One region of the Pseudoalteromonas sp. N1230-9 genome, then DNA from elsewhere that is predicted to be linked to it. Evidence: riboswitches for the same ligand, from Rfam matches in the RefSeq annotation. Region 1 holds a riboswitch; the other holds the start of a gene.
What was found. Region 1 has a riboswitch for lysine ahead of lysC (lysine-sensitive aspartokinase 3). Riboswitches for the same ligand answer to the same signal wherever they lie in the genome.
Positions count from the first base shown of each region.

Region 1 (7,623 bases):
AAGTTAGGCTGTACTGCACTTAACATGTTATCGACGCCATTTTTACGCACTAAACCAAGCACTTTAGCTGCTTGACGCGTAATTAGATTATTGCGGCGTAACTCTTCACGCAGTGGCATCAACATATCGGCGCTTTTACGTAAACTTTCACGACCAACTAAATGCATTTCTAAAATACGGGTACGTAATTGCTCAAGCATGCGCTTGTCTTGATATGACTTACCAAGACGATCAATTTGCTCGATTTGCGCGCTAATTTGCGCTTCGATGGTGTTAAAGCACGCGTGGAAGTCACCACGAATATCTACCATTTCAAGCATAGGTTCAATGTACTCATCAAACGCTTCAATCACTGCTTGATAGCGTTTTTGCAAAGATTGCACGGCGTTGTCTGCTTTCGCTTGCTCAACAATGTTTAATATCGCGTTTTCATTGTGGGCAAACAATTTCATTATTTTGCGTACCCGATCATCCATAATCCGGCTGAAACGGCGAAGCTCGTCGTAATCTTCAATTTCACCCGCTTTGGCAAGGCGGTTGCCTAGGCGCGCTAAGTCATCAACTAACACGCTGATTTCTTGGGCAAGACCTAGGTGTTCTTCTTGCAATAAAAAGGTCGCAAAATCAGCGATAGCACGGTTGATTTCTAATTGTGACGACTTCGCAAGAGGAATAATGATATCTTGATTCAATAAACGATTTGTTTCTTTATAAATACGTTCATTTGACCAGCTTGGCTGTTTTTGTTTTATCGCATTTTGTACGTCTTTTAAGCTGAAATCAGCCATCTTAAAACGTTTAAATAATAGTTCTAACACCCCCCAATGCTCTGTAAGGGTATTTAATAACTTTTTAGCTGGGATCATATGGCTCCAGTAAATCAAAATTTTGGTGTTAGCGTTTAGTAGTAATTTATCTAATTGAGAATAGTTTTATGACTTAGATACTGCTAGAATCCGCGCCGAAACACTCGAATTACAATTTTTACATTATTATAAAGGTTGTTCAAACACCATGGTAACCCCACTTATCCTAACCCTGATAGCGGTGGCATTTTTGCTTATCGTTATAGAGGATATTATCCATGTAAACAAGGCCAAAACGACGCTTTTTTTTGGCACTTTATGCTGGATTATCTTGTTTATCTCTCCAATTCATGGGCAAACCCCAGAAACTATCCAACATCAACTTGATCATAATATTTTAGAAATAGCGACGTTGTGGTTATTTCTTATGGCTGCAATGACCTTTGTCGCTTATTTAAACTCGAAAGGGTTTATTCAAAATATTGTGCATAAAATTATGCCAAATCAAATCAGTGAACGGAAGCTGATGTTTTTGATTGGTGGTTTTGCGTTTTTATTTTCATCGATTTCAGACAATATAACCGCAACTTTGATCTCGCTTGCGGTGGTGATGTCACTGAAGTTAGACCCTAAAAAATTAATAAAATACGCAACCTTAATTGTATTTAGTGTGAACTCGGGTGGGGTATCGCTTATTACAGGTGATGTAACGACCTTAATGATTTTCCTCGATGAAAAAGTCACTATTGGTAACTTGTTATTACTTATTGTGCCTTCGCTTGCAAGCGTTGCGTTACTGGCTGTGATGTTATCAGCAGGAATGTCGGGTAATGTGGTATTTGAAAAGCAAATGGCTCGTCGTATTGAAAAAACCGACATTACCATTGCGGTTATCTTTTTCTCGACCATTATTGCCACCTTAACTTTGAGCGTACTTTATAGTGTGCCACCGCTATTAACCTTTTTATTTGGTTTGTCGCTGATGTTTTTGGTTGCGCAATTCTTGATGCGCAAAAAAGACGTAAACAAAAAAATCATCGATTATATTCGTGAGATTGAATACGACACACTGTTGTTCTTCGTTGGGGTATTACTGTTAGTTGGTGCACTGAAAGAAGTGGGTGTGTTATCTCAATTTACACATTTATATGAGCTTATGGCTCCTGAGTATGCGAACTACTTAATGGGCTTGTTATCGGCTGCGGTTGATAACGTGCCACTAACAGCTGCATTACTCAAAGCCGACATTGTTATGAGCCCTCAGCAGTGGTTGTCATTTACCTATGCGACAGGAGTTGGTGGTTCAATGCTCATTATTGGGTCTGCCGCGGGTATTATTGCGATGAGTAAAGTCAAAGCATTAACGTTTATGAGTTACTTAAAAATGTCGCTGTATTTATTAATAGCCTACACAGCGGGTTATTATGGCTCACACCTAGCGGGAAGTTTTATTTAACACTTGACAGCTAGACGTCTAAACGATAACTTTCAAAGCCTGCTTTTAACAGCAGGCTTTGTTATTTTAACCAAGTGTTAACTTAACATTCAGAAGAGGTGCGATACTTAGGTAATTAATGTGAGGTGACGAACGCCAATGACCATTAATGAGGGAAGTACTCGCCGAGAAAAATAGCTGGACGTCACGGTTATTTTTCGGTTTATGGGGCTGAATCCTCAAAACTGTCACCAAACTAGGTGGAGAGCTTCTGGCATGGACTACTCTTTATTTTCAAAGCACCCCCTTGCCGAGTTCTTCTTGAATTACTGTGGATAGTTTTCCACAAAAGGAGACGACATGAATACCCAATTAGCCGCCAACATAAAATCAGATTACGTTGTTGCAAAATTTGGTGGCACCAGTGTAGCTAACTTTGATGCTATGAGCCGCTGTGCAGAAATTGTATGTGCAGATGATCAAGTACGTATTGTTGCTGTGAGTGCCAGTGCGGGCGTTACTAACCATTTAGTTGCATTGTGTAAACGTGATTTGAGCGCTGCTGAGCGCGATGAACACATCACGGGTGTTATTGCTATTCAAGAGAGTATTTTAGCTGAGCTATCGCTTGATGCCGATTTAGCTCATGGCTTTAATGAGACTTTAAGGGCATTTCAGGTGCTTGCTACCGAAGGGGTTAAATCAGCGGCAGAGCAAGACGAGCTGCTCAGTTTTGGTGAGCGCTTATCATCGTATTTATTTACGCAAGTGTTGCGTGGCCAGGGTTTAGATGCTGTGCGATTTGATGTGCGTAAAGTATTAAAAACAGATAGCCAATTCGCTAAAGCCACACCAAACATTGCTGCAACAGCTGCTGCTGCAAAAAAACATTTAGTGCCATTGTTAGCTGAGCAAGTTGTAGTAACACAAGGGTTTATTGGCAGTGATGAATATAACCAAACAACGACTTTAGGTCGTGGTGGTTCAGATTACAGTGCGGCATTACTAGCAGAAGCAATCAACGCAAAGAGTGTGCATATTTGGACGGATGTGGTGGGTATTTTCAGTACTGATCCGCGTTTATGTGTAAAAGCTACACCTATTGCAAGGCTAAGCTTTGATGAAGCTGCTGAAATGGCTACCTTTGGGGCAAAAGTGCTTCACCCAGCTACTATTTTACCGGCAAGCCGTAGTCATATTAGTGTGTTTGTTGGTTCGAGCCGTGAGCCACAATTAGGCGGCACATGGATTGAAAAAGAAAAGTCAGAGCAGCCAGGTATTCGAGCAGTCACACAGCGTAAAAACCAAATTCTTTTAACGGTTAAAAGCCCAGAAATGCTCCTTGCGAGCGGTTTCTTAGCGCGTGTATTTACTATCTTAAGTGAATTTAATATTTCAGTTGATTTGGTTACTACCTCAGAGATCAGTGTGGCAATCACGTTAGATAACGCACCGAATGCATCACGCCCTGAGCTGGATCAAGCCTGTTTAGATAAGCTTTCTGAGTTTTGCCATGTGTCGGTTGAAAACAACTTAACGCTGGTGGCTCTAATTGGCTCTGAGATTCAATTACGTCAGCAAGAGACCAACTTAATGCAAGTATTGAGTGATTTTAATATTCGTTTAATTTGTCATGGTGCAAGTAAACATAACCTGTGCTTTTTGGTGGAGCAGGGCGAGTCTGACCTTGTTGTTCAAGCTATTCATAGTCGATTATTAGAAAGCCAAGTCGCGGCATAAATCGTTAAAGTTAATAAAAGAGCACTGCCAGTCAGTGCTTTTTTGTGCCACCACGCTTATGTCAAAATCATTCAGTGTGTTACTTGAGGCCGTGAGGTTATGTTTTTCGATTTCAGTAAACACATTTGGGCTCAAAAGTTTAGCGATAGGTTGCGATGTTGCTTTGGCAAGTGCTTCTTTCAGAGTCCAAATCCTAAAAAAGCATCCAGCTTGCTCATTTATATCGCAAAAGCCACTTATTAAATTAACTTCATTGTGATCGTAAAAATGTTTGGCGAGCTTCACAAAAGGGCGTGTTTTCGAACAGTGTTCTATATCAAAACCAAATTGATTTTGCTCAGGGTTTAGTGCTGCACCAATAAAACCACGGGAATGTGATAAGCAGGCCCAAATTGGTTCACTTACAGGAAAGTGAAGCTTCAATTTGTTGTCTACGTCATCAAATTGGCTCGAAATTGCGCAAAGTGGTGTATTTTTGAGTAAAGGAATGCTGCGTTTTAGTAAATACTTAAGTACTAAGCGCGTGGCAATATACTCTTGCTTAGCGGCTGGCATTTTGCGTTTTGTAAGTACACTGAGTTCGAATTCACTGAGTAACTTTTCAACGGGCAAGGTGCTGATATCGATACGTGAAGCATCCATAAGTACAACTTGTTTATCAGTTGAACTTAGCGCCGAATCAATTTTTAAGGTGTTAGAAAAATAGTGACTGCTCATGGTTTGTGGCTTTTACGAAACCCTACAATTAGATTTGTTTATTTTTACAGCAAATGCTCTTGTATGGGCACGAACAAACGCAAATTGTTTACGCAGTTGACTGTAATTATGGTTTAATGAGGAAAAATAATAACAGAAATGTAGATGTATGGCACAAGTTCGTGATGGCTTCCAAAGTCGTATTGGTTTTGTACTTGCCGCTTCTGGTGCGGCAGTAGGTTTAGGTAATATTTGGGGGTTCCCAACGCAGGCGGCAAACCATGGCGGCGGTGCATTTTTACTTGTTTATTTTATCGTTATTTTCTTATTAGCACTTCCTGCTTTGTATACTGAGTTGTATTTAGGCCACCAAGCGCAGGCAAACCCAGTCAAAGCGCTATCAAGTGCATGGCAAGACACCGCACCCAAAGTGGGAGCCGCAGCCGGCTACATAGGCCTGTTTGGTGCTGTTGTGATGCTGAGCTTTTATTCAATCGTTGCAGGTTGGATGCTCGCGTACGCACTTGAGCCAATTGCCAACTTTTTTGGTCTGACTGAGTTAAGTCATTTTTTACACAGTGATTCAATGGCACGCAACTTTGTGTTTACGCCATTGATGCTTATTCTAACCGCGAGCATTATTTTAAAAGGGGTTAAATCAGGTATCGAAACCTGGTCACGCCGTTTAATGCCGTTATTGTTAGTATTGCTAGTGGCTTTAATTGGCTACATAGGCACCCTAGATGGTGCAATGGATGGTTTTGCTGCTTATTTAGTGCCTGACTTTAGCCAAATTCTCGATGCGAACTTAATTATTGCAGCAATGGGGCAAGCTTTCTTTTCATTGTCGCTAGGCGTCGGCTGTATGATGGTATACGGCTCATATTTAAAGCCTGATGCGAAATTACCAAAACTAACTGGCACCGTTGCATTACTTGACACGGGTGTGGCATTTTTAGCGGGTTTATTGATTATTCCGGCTATTTTTGTTGCCCAGCATAACGGCGTAGAAGTGTTTAGCGGCGGTAAGTTGGTAGGCGAAGGACAGTTAATTTTTGCTATTTTACCTGAGCTATTTAGCACTATGGGGCAAGTAGGCTTAGTGGTTGGTTTATTATTTTTTGTGTTGATGTCGATTGCATCGGTGACCTCAACCATTTCATCAACCGAAATTCCAGTCGCATTTTTAGTTGAAAACCACAGTATTGAGCGTAAACAAGCAACCTTATTTGTTACCTTAGTGGTGTTTATTGCCTCATCGCTGATCATCCTTAATTTTGATTGGTTATTTGGCTTAGTGATTATGATACTAACGCAGTACCAATTACCCTTGATGGGACTATTTTATTTCATTACTGTTGGCTGGTTATGGCAGCGTGGTAATAAATTGCATCAAGTATCGAGTGGCCCACATTATTGGTTTGCTCAGTACATTCGCTTTGTGTGTCCGTTATTGATGACGGCGGTATTTGTGAACGTGGCGTTGTTGCAGTAAAAATTAATACTTACTGTAAGTTATAAGATTATTTTAGTAGGGTCCTTCGCTAGTTACAGAAGAGGGCGGCAGTTATTCATACAATCACACACACTTTATAGATGCACTTAAAGAGTTATCGCAAAAACAATAACGCATTATTTGCTAAAAGGGATATAAATTAAAGGAGCTGATAAGGGAGGATAAGCTTTGCAAACATTAATGAGAAAAAGGAAGAGAGTGAGCTTCAAACTGCTAAACAGCCTCCTATATAGGCTATTATTTGGGGGTATGTTTGCTTACTATTTGGCAGAGTTTGCGGAAAAGCCATTTGTGATGCAACTCGGCTTTATCGTTGTGTGTTGTATAATTTCTATGATTGTAGATTATTGGATGCTAAAGCCTAAGAGCTCTGGTGAGGTGGCAATCGATGATGGCGAATTACTGTTATTAGGCGTTAAATTAAACATATCTGAAGTGACAGAAATTCTCTACTCTCAAACCAAAAGGTTCGAACATACGGTAAGGTTTAGTTTTAAAAATCACACTTACCAAGACTTCGAGCTTGCTTCTTCTGATCTAATTGACGATTTGCGTTTCTATGATTTCTTGGTTAAACACCAATTACCAGTAAAAATGCTCGATAATAGCGAAAGACTAAACGAACAATAATTAGTAATAAGGTCTAGTAGTAAACAGCTAGGCCTTTTTTATTTTTAAAACTTAACTCTTTACTTAAAGAACCTCATTCGTTAATGGTAAACCTTGGCTAAGTTCGTTGGCGCTTTGTAATGTTGTGCAAGCAATTTCGCTAAGCGCTTCTTGAGTGAAAAAACCTTGGTGCCCAGTAACAAGCACGTTTGGAAAACTAACCAAGCGAGAAAAAATGTCATCCTGCATGATTTCTTCGCGGTGATCTTTAAAGAAAAGCTCTGACTCTTGCTCATAAACATCAAGTCCTAAGTGACCGAGTTTTTTGGACTTAAGTGCTTGAATACATGCTTGTGTATCGAGCAGTGCACCACGAGAGGTGTTAATCAGCATGACACCGTCTTTCATTTTTTCAAATGCCTTGGCATCAATTAAGTGATGAGTATGTTCGTTTAGTGGGCAATGCAAGGAGATGACATCACTTTGCGTGAGCAGTGTGTCTAAGTCGCAAAGTGTGTAATCGCCTTTTTTAGCGACAGGATCGCACACTAACACTTTTGCACCGAAACCATTTAAAATATTCACTAATGCTAAGCCGATTTTACCGCAACCTATAATACCGATGGTTTTTTGAAACAGGTTAAAACCCAGCAGGCCATTTAAATCAAAATTTCCTTCGCGTACTCGGTTAAAGGCTTTATGGGTTTTTCGGTTGAGTGTTAGCATGAGTGCTACACAATGCTCAGCAACGGCCTCAGGGCTATAAGCGGGCACACGACAAACCTTGATGTTGTGCTCTTTGGCGGCTGCTAAATCAACAT
Region 1 is NZ_CP090419.1:2,134,874-2,142,496, reverse strand. It holds gene LY624_RS10035 (hypothetical protein) at 1-866, opposite strand, end outside; gene nhaD (sodium:proton antiporter NhaD) at 1,015-2,262, shown strand; lysine riboswitch at 2,348-2,520, shown strand; gene lysC (lysine-sensitive aspartokinase 3) at 2,602-3,981, shown strand; gene LY624_RS10020 (4'-phosphopantetheinyl transferase family protein) at 3,958-4,698, opposite strand; gene LY624_RS10015 (sodium-dependent transporter) at 4,847-6,172, shown strand; gene LY624_RS10010 (hypothetical protein) at 6,392-6,823, shown strand; gene LY624_RS10005 (2-hydroxyacid dehydrogenase) at 6,887-7,623, opposite strand, start outside.

Region 2 (7,623 bases), 1.8 Mb from region 1:
AAGTAGCCCTGGAGGTGGTGCCATAGGTACTCCTGCAGGATCAGGAAGTGCACCTTTAGGTTGGGGAAATATACCAGTTGTAAGAGGTGGTGGTAGATTAGGCACTTCTGGAGGTGGCGGCACGTGTACCCACCACTATTATGATCATCATGGCCATCCAATGGCGAGCATCCAGGGGGCATGCCCTTAACTTATAGTTAACTAAGCTAAAATGTAAAAGCACTAAACGTAGAATTGTTTAGTGCTTTTTGCTTCTCACTTAAAATCAACTAAATTAATACAAGCTAAAAATGAAACTTAAAGTAAGTCAGTTAACAGAATACCCACGCCAAAGCGTTCAATATCGGCGTTGTAATCAATCAAACTCTCACCATAACCATTAAAGTACTGTGCGTAACCTCGTAATCTGCCCCAAAGAGGGAAAGACCAATCGAGTTGAATTGCCCCGCGATTATCTGAGTTTAGATTATTGCGTGTCATAAAGCTGAATTCATGTTCGTTATAACGATAAGCGCCAGAAAACTCAAAGTACCCCATGTATTTATAGATATCAGGGTTGTCATCACCACTGGCTTCTAGCTCATCTTCTTTTTCATCTTCTGGGATGCGGTACCAAGGTTTAAAGCTAAACACAAAACCATCTTTTTCCCATAAAAAGTCTGCATAAATGCGATTCCATGAACGAGAATTCGGTTGGCTTCGGCCATTTGATTGATGTGATGCACCAATCGCAATTGCCATTTCATCTCCCCATAAGACATTTTCTTCATCAAGGTAGTTTATCCAGAATACCTCTGGCTCATAGTTGGTTTCACGAAATGGTGAAGAGATATCTTTGTTGTAAAATTGCCAAAACGACTGCATCGTAAACGCAAAGTACACACCTTGATCTTTATCTGAGAAGCCTTCAAAGATAGGTACCTTAATTGACAGCTGATATTTTACTTCGAGGTTGTCGAGTGGCTCACCATTTGTTTCTTCTGCTAGATCTTTTAAACCGTCAAAAGGGCGAGTATTTGGATGCGATACGTAAGACAGTGGCAAGATATAGTTACGTTTATGTGGCGTGATTACATTGCGGTTTTTTTTACTTACTTCTTCGCGTGCTTTTCGTTTATCAAGTGCTGTAAGTTTTTTACTTTCATCTAAATCAGAGCATTTTTTTCGAAGCTCTTCGAGCGTTTGTTTACCGTCACCACCAATCGCTTCATTTAAAATACATTGTTTTACTAATTCGAGCGCGTCATCTTGTTCATTGGTTTTTGTTTCTTCTGTCTGCGCCATAACAGGTACAGAAAATAAACTAGCGACAGCTAGCCACGTGCGCCATCCCATTGCGATTTCCTTATTGAATAGAGGTGAAGTTAAGATAAGTATAACGATTTTTACATAAGTAACCGTGAACTTGTACTGAATTGTTAAATTTTTAGGTAAATAGAGCCCCAAGCGAAACTTGGGACTCTGCTGTTACGGCCTAAGCCGTGACTCTCACGCAATGAGAAGGGGTGAGCTTATAGCTCAAATACGTTGGTAAAAAACTTATATAATTCGGTGCCTTGATTCACGCTTGCTGAAGCAAAATGTAAAATGGCTATTGCATCTTTATCAAAACTGAGTGTTTGTAATGGTTGTTCTGATAGGTAGCGCTCCATTCTTAAAATATGGGCTATAGGTTCACCTGCTTTAATATGGCCACCCAGTGGCGCTAGGTACTCCACCATGCCGCCCATGGGAGCGTAGTAAGCAATATAATCTTTAAGCATACAGGCATAACGTGTCATCGCTTTGGGTTGATACGCTGCATCAACTAATACCTTTTTGTGGTTGAGGTAACTTAAAATGCTATTTGCATCTTCAAGAGCTGCACTTAAATCGATTTTTTCTTGGCTACCTAGCTCAACGGTGAATGCCTCGACTTGGACAGCGAATTCACGGCCTTGTTTGCCAAGCTCTTCAGATAACGACCACCATGGACAGAAACTCGCTTCATCCATCGCGCCATCAAAATCATTCGGGATCAATAACACATGCTCTATGTTGAAATAGCGCGCGCTGTCTTTGGCGTATTCAGGGCAATATAAGTGCTGACTTGAGATAGGCCCAGTGTGAAGGTCTAAAACAATATCAGCCTGATGGGCAAGCTTTTGTAAGTTAAGCGCAATACGTTTACCGGTTGTTAGGCTGTAATCAGGGCCTGTTAGTTGGCTGTCGATATCAGCAACCAGTGCTTCTTTAAACGCCGCTTTAAGGATCGCATCATCACTGTCTTTGTGCTGTTCAGCAATTTGTGATGGTAAGGCTTTGTTAAAGCGGTACATGCGGTTCCAGTTGGTGCCCGTAATTGGATCGAAGCGACCTAGCGTAAACTCGCCTGATTTTTGGTTACAACCAATTGGGTTGGCATAAGGCACTAGGGTAATATCGCCATGCAGCTTGAGTGATTTTAGCTGCTCTAGCAATTGATAAATTACTGCATTACCTTGCACCTCAGCACCGTGCATATTGGCTTGTATATACACGTTTGGGCCTGTGCCATCGCCTTTTAAGCGATACACAGGGATTGTCAGTGGTAGGCCGTTGGCAATCTCGCCAACCACAATATTCTCTTGGCTAATGAATTCTTTACTCATGGCGATTACCTCAAATAATAGCTGGCATCTTCAGCGCTACGAATGCACTCAATATTGCCTTGTTCAAGGATGTATTCAGCCGCTAATTCGTGGCATAAAAAGTACGGCATACTTTCGGTAAAGCCATATGCCCCACATTGGCTGAATACCAACCAGTCTTGTTCATTTAAATCGCTTGCTAATTGGTGTTCACCCAAGCAATCAAGGGCGGTGCAAAGCGGGCCGTATAAAGTCATTGCCTTAGGTTCAGCCGTTGATTCGCGTAGTAACGCCGCAGGGAAATCTTGGCTTGTTACAGCAGGGCGAAGTAAATGGTTAATACCGCCTGATAAAATCACCTGCTGTTGATTGTAATTCTCTTTGCGCTCAACAACCGGTGTTGCGTAATGGCCACATTCGCCCACCGCATAGCGGCCAAGTTCCATCCAAAGCTCTTTGACACCAGCATCTGCTTTAATGCTCGCCAGGGTCTCGATAAGTGCAGACCAATCAAGTTGGTTAGCATCTTGGGTATAAGGAATGCCTAAGCCACCCCCTAAATCGAGAATATGAAGGTTAATATTTAATGAGCGTGCTAGCTGTTGTAATGGCGCAATCATCGCGCGCCATAGCTCGGCGAGCTTGTTAGTGCTCAGCATATTGCCCCATTGGAAAATATGCAGACCATCAAAGCTAAGAGCTGGGTAATCACTTGCAGTGAGTGCTTGCCACTCATCACAGCCTAAACCAAAAGGAGTAAGGCTATCGCCGCCAAGTGGATTCTTTTCGCTGTCTGGCCAACGTAATTGAACACGCAATAGAATTTGCAACTGACAATTTGCTTTTGTTGCTTCCTCATTTAACCAGCGAACTTGGTTAATGCTCTCGGCCACAAAAGTACGTACGCCGCGAGCAATAAAATGTGAAATTTGTTTAGGGCTTTTTGCAGGCCCTGTGTTGAGCACGCGCTCGCTATCGATGCCTTGAGCAAGTACTTGCTCAAGTTCACCTTTACTTGCAACATCAAAGTTAAACCCTGCGCTGTCTAAACATTGAATAATGCGAGACAGTGGGTTGGCCTTAACGGCATACCAAAGTTTCACATCGGTTTGTGCAGTCAGTTGATTTAGATGTGCAGTTAATTTATCTAAATCATAGATAAAAAATGGCGTATCAAGATGCGTTGAAACGTGTTCAACCGCTTGCTTGATGGGCGTGCTCAAAAAGCTCATTAACGTAAAACCTCTTCTAACAGTAATGATGCATCGCTTTGTTCGTCACGGTATTTCACGATCAATGCACACGACATGCTTAGACCTTGTTCACGACCCCATGCATTTGAAGCTGGGCGAGAGCCTGGGATCACAATCGCGTTTTCTGGGATTGCTTCACCTTTGTCTAGCTGGCGCTCGTTAACGCAATCGTAGACAGGAATGGTTGCAGATAAGCGTACACCCGGCGCAAGTACGGCACCTTTTTTCACAACCACACCTTCAACAATAACGCAGCCTGCGCCGATGAATGCGTCATCTTCAATTACCACAGGGCTGGCACCAATTGGCTCAAGTACGCCACCTAATTGTACTGCCGCACTTAGGTGAACATTTTTACCCACTTGTGCACATGAACCCACTAGTGCGTGGCTGTCGACCATTGTGCCTTCGTCGATGAACGCGCCAATATTTACATACGCTGGTGGCATGATAATGGTGCCTTTGGCAACGTGTGCACCACGACGAACACTGCTACCACCTGGTACCATACGCACGCCTGCATCTGCTGCAAAGCCTTGTGGTGCTAAGTTGTGCTTATCAACAAAACCACCTGGGAACTCGGTATTTGTGCCATTTTTAAAGGCTTCTAAAATGCCTTGTTTAACTTCAACATTGGCGTGCCAGTTGCCGTTCTCGTCTTGTGTTGCTGCGCGAACTGCGCCTGATTCTAAGTTGTTTAATAATTCTAACCAGCTCATGATAAAACCTGTTTTTAGTTCCAAGATAAAATTGTGTTGTTTGCGTGGGTGATGCTGTCTGTTTGCTCAAGCTCTAAATGTGTAAGCGGCGGACGTAAATGCGGGGTATTTATTTTACCTTGCAGGTGCATCAGTACTTTTACGGGGATTGGATTTGCTACAGCGAATAAACTTTGGATTGCTTGCGACCAATCGGTGAATAGATTTGGGTATTGACCACTTAAACTGCGTTTAACAAACTCATGGGTTTGACTCGGCCAAGCATTCGCGGCAACCGACACTAAACCTTTTGCACCAGCTTGAGCAAAATACGGCATAAGTGCATCATCGCCACTGAAAATGGCCAGTGTTGGAGATGCCGTTCTAAAACCTTCAAATTTACTAATGTCGCCACTGGCTTCTTTTAAAGCCCAAAGGTTTTTGTGCTCAGCAAGGTTTTTGATCACCTGCGGTGCAATCTCAACTGCACTTCTTCCTGGTACGTTATACAACATACAAGGGTGATGACTTGCGTTAAGTAGGCTTTCAAACCAATGTGTTTGGCCAACAACCCCTGGCTTTGCATACAGAGGTGAGCCCAATAAATAGCCATGAATAGGTAGTTGATTGCAGTATTCAACCCAAGCAATTTGTTGCTTAAGGTTCATACCGCCCACAGCAACCATGAGGGGGACACTCGGTGCTAATTGGCAAACATGCTCAACAATGGCTTGTTGCTCTTTAAGTGAAAGCGCCAGTCCTTCACCGGTACTGCCAAGCAATAAAATGCCGTTATTTGCATCTTGCTGCTCAGCCACCAGTTGTTCAAGGGCCGTGTAATCGACCTCGCCAGATTCAGAAAAAGGCGTGACAAGCGCTGTCCATAATGGATAGTCGTTTAAATCAAAATTGTTGATCATCTCTCACGAACTTATAAGGTATTCGAAGAGTTTATGCGGGAACATTTGAATGGAGCCGCATGTCGTCGTTCGAACAAGGTATAATTCGAAGAGCGAATGGGCTTAAAATAATAAAGACGCGACGGCCTTATTATACTAAGACCAGAAGCTCTCCACCAAACTAATCAATAGCAATTTGCTATTGTTGGTGACAGTCGCTGGGATTCAGCCCAGTCGCCCGAAATAAGCACCTCACAAACGGTGTTACTTCTCGGCGTTAATTCCCCTCACGTATGATCAACAGAGTCTGTGCTCTTCCCATACGCTACCTGAATAACGCACCTCTTCCAGCCCTTTATGCTCGCTTTAAAGGTTAAAGCCAACATAGTTAAATAGGGTATATTCGGCGATTAAAGCATTTTAGCCATCTAGGTGTCAAGGCGAAGGATTTGTTTTTTAGTGACCGATTTTGCAACATGGTTACGTATAAGCGTGTTTTTACGTACACTTAGCGTTAACCAAATAAATTGGAAAAATGATGGAAAAATTTAACGATATTTATCAACGAGCCGTATCTCGAAAGGGCAGCGAAGAAATGCTGCATGCACTGTTATCAAACCCGCTCGATGATACTGATATTGCCAAAATGCATGACGATTTATGGTTAGAAGAGTTCACGCGTAAAGTTTTTCAAAGCGGCTTTTATTGGTCTGTTATCAATAACAAGTGGGCAGGTTTTCGCGACGTGTTTTGGGATTTCAGCGTAGAGAAACTGTTGATGATGCCGCCAGATATGCTTGAGCAAAAAGCCAGTGACGAGCGAATTGTTCGTAATTTTAAAAAAGTACAAACGATCCCAGAAAACGCATACATGATCCACGAAGTTGCCGAAAAACATGGCAGCTTTAGCCAGTTTATTGCGGATTGGCCAACTGACAATATTATTGGCTTGTGGGCCTATCTTAAAAAACATGGTGCGCGTTTAGGGGGAAATACTGGCCCTTACGCTTTGCGAGCGCTTGGTAAAGATACCTTTTTACTTTCTCGCGATGTAGAAACCTACTTGCGTGCCCACGAGTTGATAGAGGGCGGCTTACAAACTAAAAAATCGTTACAAGCAGCACAAGATTTTTTCAATGAATTACAACAGCAAAGTGGCTATAGCCTGCAAGCACTTAGTCAGCTTGTGGCCTATGGGGTAGGTGATAACCGCGTAGGTGTAGCCACACGTTAAGGACAGTTATGAAACTGCAAACTCGATACACAGATATCAGTGAACTGCTCGCTATTAAAGATATGCCGAGCACCGCTGCTAAGCCGCAATTACTGCTCTTCAATGACAAGCTAGCTGATAACTTTTCAATTAAACATGACAGCGAATTTTTAGCTAAATTACTATCTGGTTCGACGATAGATAACGCCGTGGCACCGGTTGCACTTGGTTACTCAGGTCATCAATTTGGTCATTTTTCACCGCGTCTTGGTGATGGCAGGGCGCATTTGCTTGGCGCTATTACAGATAAAGATGGCACATTGTGGGACTTGCAGCTAAAAGGCGCAGGAGCAACAGTGTTCTCGCGCGGTGGTGATGGTCGCTGTGCCATTGGCCCTGCAGTGCGTGAGTACATTATGAGTGAGGCGCTTCATGCGCTAGGTATCGCGACTACGCGCTGTTTAGCTGTGGTGACTACTGGTGAAACGGTATATCGAAATCCTCCTCGACCTGGTGCGGTCGTCACGCGTTTAGCTAAAAGCCATATCCGTGTTGGTTCATTTCAATACTTAGCAACACAGGGTGATATAGAAGGGTTAGAAAAGCTTGTCGATTACGCGATCTGTTGTCATTTTCCTGAAATTAATAGCACGGATGAAAAGCGCTATATCGACTTTTTAACAGCTGTACAAGACAAGCAAATTGAGTTGATAGTAAGTTGGATGCGTGTCGGTTTTATACACGGTGTTATGAATACTGATAACACCTTGATAAGTGGTGAAACCATTGATTATGGTCCTTGCGCTATGATGAACAACTTTGATTTTGATACTGTGTTTAGCTCAATTGATCACCAAGGGCGCTATGCATTTGGCAATCAGCCGACGATTGCTAATTGGAATTGTGCGCGCCTAGCTGAAAGCCTATTACTTTTATTTAAAGACGAAAAAC
Region 2 is NZ_CP090419.1:211,785-219,407, forward strand. It holds gene LY624_RS01055 (hypothetical protein) at 1-190, shown strand, start outside; gene LY624_RS01060 (phospholipase A) at 298-1,284, opposite strand; gene LY624_RS01065 (succinylglutamate desuccinylase/aspartoacylase family protein) at 1,512-2,630, opposite strand; gene LY624_RS01070 (PLP-dependent decarboxylase) at 2,636-3,841, opposite strand; gene LY624_RS01075 (2,3,4,5-tetrahydropyridine-2,6-dicarboxylate N-succinyltransferase) at 3,841-4,581, opposite strand; gene dapA (4-hydroxy-tetrahydrodipicolinate synthase) at 4,596-5,480, opposite strand; lysine riboswitch at 5,618-5,814, opposite strand; gene LY624_RS01085 (DNA-3-methyladenine glycosylase I) at 5,998-6,693, shown strand; gene LY624_RS01090 (protein adenylyltransferase SelO) at 6,702-7,623, shown strand, end outside.
Region 2: linked by a shared signal. The riboswitch ahead of dapA (4-hydroxy-tetrahydrodipicolinate synthase) and the one ahead of lysC (lysine-sensitive aspartokinase 3) in region 1 are both predicted to bind lysine.